Regions from separate parts of the Pseudomonas sp. NFACC43 genome, predicted to be linked through region 2. Evidence: predicted binding sites of a transcription regulator. Region 2 holds the regulator's gene; the other holds the start of a gene.
What was found. The regulator sigma-54, encoded in region 2, starts transcription at its own class of promoters, with help from an activator protein. The targets are predictions, from matches to a motif close to ANTGGCATNNANNTTGCTNT.

Region 1 (2,188 bases), on a different contig from region 2:
GGGTGATCAGCGGGCACGTATCGAAGTCGAGGACAACGGCGAAGGCATTGCCATGGGCAATATCGCCCATGTCTTCGAGCATGGCTTCACGACACGGGCCGACGGCCACGGTTTTGGCCTGCACAGCTGCATCCTGGCCGCGCACGAGATGGGCGGTGACCTGGCGGTGCAGAGCGCCGGTCCGGGGCAGGGGGCGCTCTTCATCCTGGAGTTGCCGATGGTGACGCTGTCGGAGCAGGCTCGGCAGGTGCTCAGTGGCTGAACGGCGAAAAGCCGATCGGGCCTGTGCCCCTTGATGCGTCTTCGTTACTCGGCCGCCGAGCCCAGCCTGGCTTCCAACTCCGCCACCTTCGCCTCCAGGCTCTCGAGGCGCGCGCGCGTGCGGGCCAGCACGACCATCTGGCTGTCGAATTCTTCCCGGCTCACCAGGTCCAGCTTGCTGAAGCCACTTTGAAGCAGGGCCTTGAGCTGGCTTTCGATTTCACTCCTGGGCAGGGGCGTGTCGCCACTCAGGAGGCGGGAGGCGTGGCCGCTCAGGGCGTCGAGGAGGTCTTTTGGCGCAAGCATGGCAGGTGTCCTGGAAACGATGACGGGCAGTGTATCACGCAGTGTCTATAGTCAATCCGCAAGCCCGGGATGCACGCTTTTCGCGCATGGGGGCGGGCGCTGTCGCACCGTTGTTGTGCGTATCGCTGCGGTTCGTGGCGTCATGCGGGCTGGCTGTGCAGGTAAGAGACTGAAATCAGAGGGTTTGGGCACAGATGGCAAGGTTTCTGCTTAGAGGCTGGTGACCCATGCACTGATGCAGTCGTTGTGACGAATGCAGTGCAGCGGACGGAGCGGGGAGCTCCGTCAGGAACGGTTAACTGGCGCTGGTCGGGCAACTTGGGCCGACGACGCGTTACAAAGCCAGGCACTGCGCTTAGACTTGAGTCGGGTTTGTTTTCCTGGGGCAAGTCCACCAATTCGGGAGAGAGTTTCATGAAGCTAGTCACTGCCATCATCAAGCCGTTCAAGTTGGACGACGTGCGCGAGTCGCTGTCCGAAATCGGCGTGCAGGGCATCACCGTTACCGAGGTCAAAGGCTTCGGCCGGCAGAAAGGCCACACCGAGCTGTATCGCGGCGCGGAATACGTGGTCGACTTCCTGCCCAAGGTGAAGATCGACGTCGCCATCGACGACAAGGATCTTGACCGGGTCATCGAGGCCATTACCAAGGCTGCCAACACCGGCAAGATTGGTGACGGAAAGATCTTTGTGGTCAATCTGGAACAGGCTATCCGCATCCGTACCGGCGAAACCGATACCGACGCCATCTAAGCCGCCAAACCCAACGCCCCAGGAGAAAACAATATGACTCTGCGTAAATTCGCAGGGCTAGGAGCCCTGTTGTCCTTCGTAATGCCTGGCCTGGCCATGGCGGAAGAAGCGGCAGCCCCCGTACTGAATTCCGGCGACACCGCCTGGATGCTGACTGCCACGATTCTCGTGCTGTTCATGACCATTCCCGGTCTGGCGCTGTTCTATGGCGGCATGGTCCGGTCGAAAAACATTCTTTCCGTGATGATGCAGTGCTTTGCCATTACCGGTCTGATCAGCATCCTGTGGGTCATCTATGGCTACAGCATCGCGTTCGACACCACCGGCATGGAGCAGGGCGTCGTCAACTTCAATTCCTTCGTCGGCGGCCTGGGCAAGGCGTTCCTGGCAGGCGTTACCCCGGCCAGCCTGACCGGTCCGGCGGCGCTGTTTCCCGAAGCGGTGTTCATCACCTTCCAGATGACGTTCGCCATCATCACCCCGGCCCTGATCGTCGGCGCCTTCGCCGAGCGGATGAAGTTCTCCGCCATGCTGATCTTCATGGGCGTGTGGTTCACCCTGGTGTATGCACCGATCGCACACATGGTCTGGTCCGGCAACGGTGGCCTGATGTGGGACTGGGGCGTGCTGGACTTCGCCGGTGGCACCGTGGTGCACATCAACGCCGGTATCGCGGGCCTGGTGGCGTGCCTGGTACTGGGCAAGCGCAAGGGCTTCCCCACCACGCCGATGGCGCCGCATAACCTGGGTTACACCCTGATGGGTGCCGCCATGCTGTGGGTCGGCTGGTTCGGCTTCAACGCCGGTTCCGCCGTCGCCGCCAACGGCACCGCCGGCATGGCCATGCTGGTGACTCAGATCGCTACCG
Region 2 (2,188 bases):
TGTCGGTCAGCAGGTCAATCGCGGCATACATGTCGTCATGCGACGCGTTGGCAACGACTTCTCCGCCGGGGATATGCAGCGTGGCTTCGATTTTCTGCAGAAGCTTCTCGACCGTCATGATGACTTGCACGTTGGTGATCTTGTCGAAATGCCCTTCGAGTTTCTTGAGCTTGAGCTCGACGTACTCGCGCAGAGGCTTGGTCACTTCCAGTTGGTGTCCACTGATGTTGACTTGCATACAGCTTCTCCTTCGTTGCCAGTGCATAAAGCGGCAGGCAGAAATGCCTGCCACTGGAACGCTGTGGCGTGGCCTGTTACATCAACCGCTTGCGTTCGCTCGAAGGCGCGATCCCGAGGGATTCACGGTATTTGGCGACGGTACGGCGGGCCACCTGAATGCCTTGTGCCTCCAGTAAACCAGCGATCTTGCTGTCACTCAACGGCTTTTTCTGATTTTCCGCTGCCACCAGTTTCTTGATGATCGCGCGGATGGCCGTGGACGAGCATTCGCCGCCTTCGGAGGTGCTGACGTGGCTGGAGAAAAAGTATTTCAGTTCATAGATACCCCGTGGGGTATGCATGAATTTCTGGGTGGTCACCCGGGAAATCGTCGATTCGTGCATGCCCACCGCCTCGGCGATGTCATGCAGGACCAACGGCTTCATCGCTTCGTCGCCGTAGTCCAGGAAACCGCGCTGATGTTCGACGATCTGGGTGGCAACCTTCATCAGGGTCTCGTTGCGGCTCTGCAGGCTCTTGATGAACCAGCGCGCCTCCTGCAACTGGTTGCGCATGAAGGTGTTGTCGGCGCTGGTGTCGGCGCGCCTCACGAATCCGGCGTACTGGGCATTGACCCGCAGCTTGGGGACCGCTTCCTGGTTCAGCTCCACCAGCCAGCGATCGTTGTGCTTGCGCACGATCACGTCGGGGACTACGTATTCTGGCTCGGTAGTCTCGATCTGCGAGCCTGGACGCGGGTTCAGGCTCTGGACCAGTTCGATCACCTGGCGCAGTTCATCTTCCTTGAGTTTCATGCGCCGCATCAACTGGCTGTAGTCACGGCCGCCCAGCAAGTCGATGTAGTCGCTGACCAGTCGCTTGGCTTCGGCCAGCCAAGGGGTCTTGGCGGGCAACTGACGCAGCTGCAGCAACAGGCATTCGCCCAGGTTGCGGGCGCCGATGCCGGCCGGTTCGAACTGCTGGATGCGATGCAGAACGGCTTCGATCTCATCCAGCTCGATGTCCAGCTCGGGGTCGAAGGCCTCGAGGATTTCTTCGAGGGTCTCGTCCAGGTAACCCTGGTTGTTGATGCAGTCGATCAGGGTCACCGCGATCAGGCGATCGGTATCGGACATCGGCGCCAGGTTCAGCTGCCACAAGAGATGGCTTTGCAGGCTCTCGCCGGCGGACGTACGGGTGGTGAAGTCCCACTCGTCGTCATCGCTGCTGGGCAGGCTGCTGGCGCTGGTCTGGTAGACATCTTCCCAGGCCGTGTCCACGGGGAGGTCGTTGGGGATGCGTTCGTTCCATTCGCCATCCTCCAGGTTATCCACCGTGGGGGCGGACTCCTCCTGATAGGACGGTTCCTGGATCTCGGTACTGGTTTTCTGTTCGACGTTGTCGGCCAGTGGGTCGGAGTTATCGAAGTCGTCGCCTTCTTCCTGGCGTTCGAGCATCGGATTGGACTCCAGGGCCTCCTGGATTTCCTGTTGCAGGTCCAGGGTCGACAATTGGAGCAGGCGGATGGCCTGTTGCAGCTGCGGTGTCATCGTCAGCTGCTGGCCCATTCTCAAGACTAGCGATGGTTTCATGGCAGGGGCTTAACACCTTATTCGCCGGCGCACATGCGCCATCCACTACATGGCGCCGGAGCGCCAAACCTTAAGCAAATTATATGCCTGAAACTGAAGTGTTTGCCTAGCAATAAAATTAGCGGTGCCGGGCCAATTTGCCAGGCACCTTGTGCTTACAAGCGGAACTCATGACCCAGATACACTTCCTTGACCAGTTCGTTGGCCAGGATGGTGGTAGCGTCGCCTTCGGCGATCAGCTGCCCATCATTGACGATGTAGGCGGTTTCACAGATGTCCAGGGTCTCGCGCACGTTGTGGTCGGTGATCAGTACGCCGATCCCCTTGGCCTTGAGGTGGTGGATGATCTGTTTGATGTCGCCTACCGAAATCGGGTC

Region 1: a site for sigma-54 is predicted at 761-780, ahead of glnK (P-II family nitrogen regulator). Genes of this name have one in related genera too.

The regions. Positions count from the first base shown of each region.
Region 1 covers NZ_FPKK01000002.1:330,482-332,669, forward strand. The annotation lists gene BT179_RS05365 (sensor histidine kinase) at 1-262, shown strand, start outside; gene BT179_RS05370 (accessory factor UbiK family protein) at 307-567, opposite strand; gene glnK (P-II family nitrogen regulator) at 982-1,320, shown strand; gene BT179_RS05380 (ammonium transporter) at 1,354-2,188, shown strand, end outside.
Region 2 covers NZ_FPKK01000004.1:278,021-280,208, reverse strand. The annotation lists gene hpf (ribosome hibernation-promoting factor, HPF/YfiA family) at 1-238, opposite strand, end outside; gene BT179_RS09975 (RNA polymerase factor sigma-54) at 315-1,811, opposite strand; gene lptB (LPS export ABC transporter ATP-binding protein) at 1,967-2,188, opposite strand, start outside.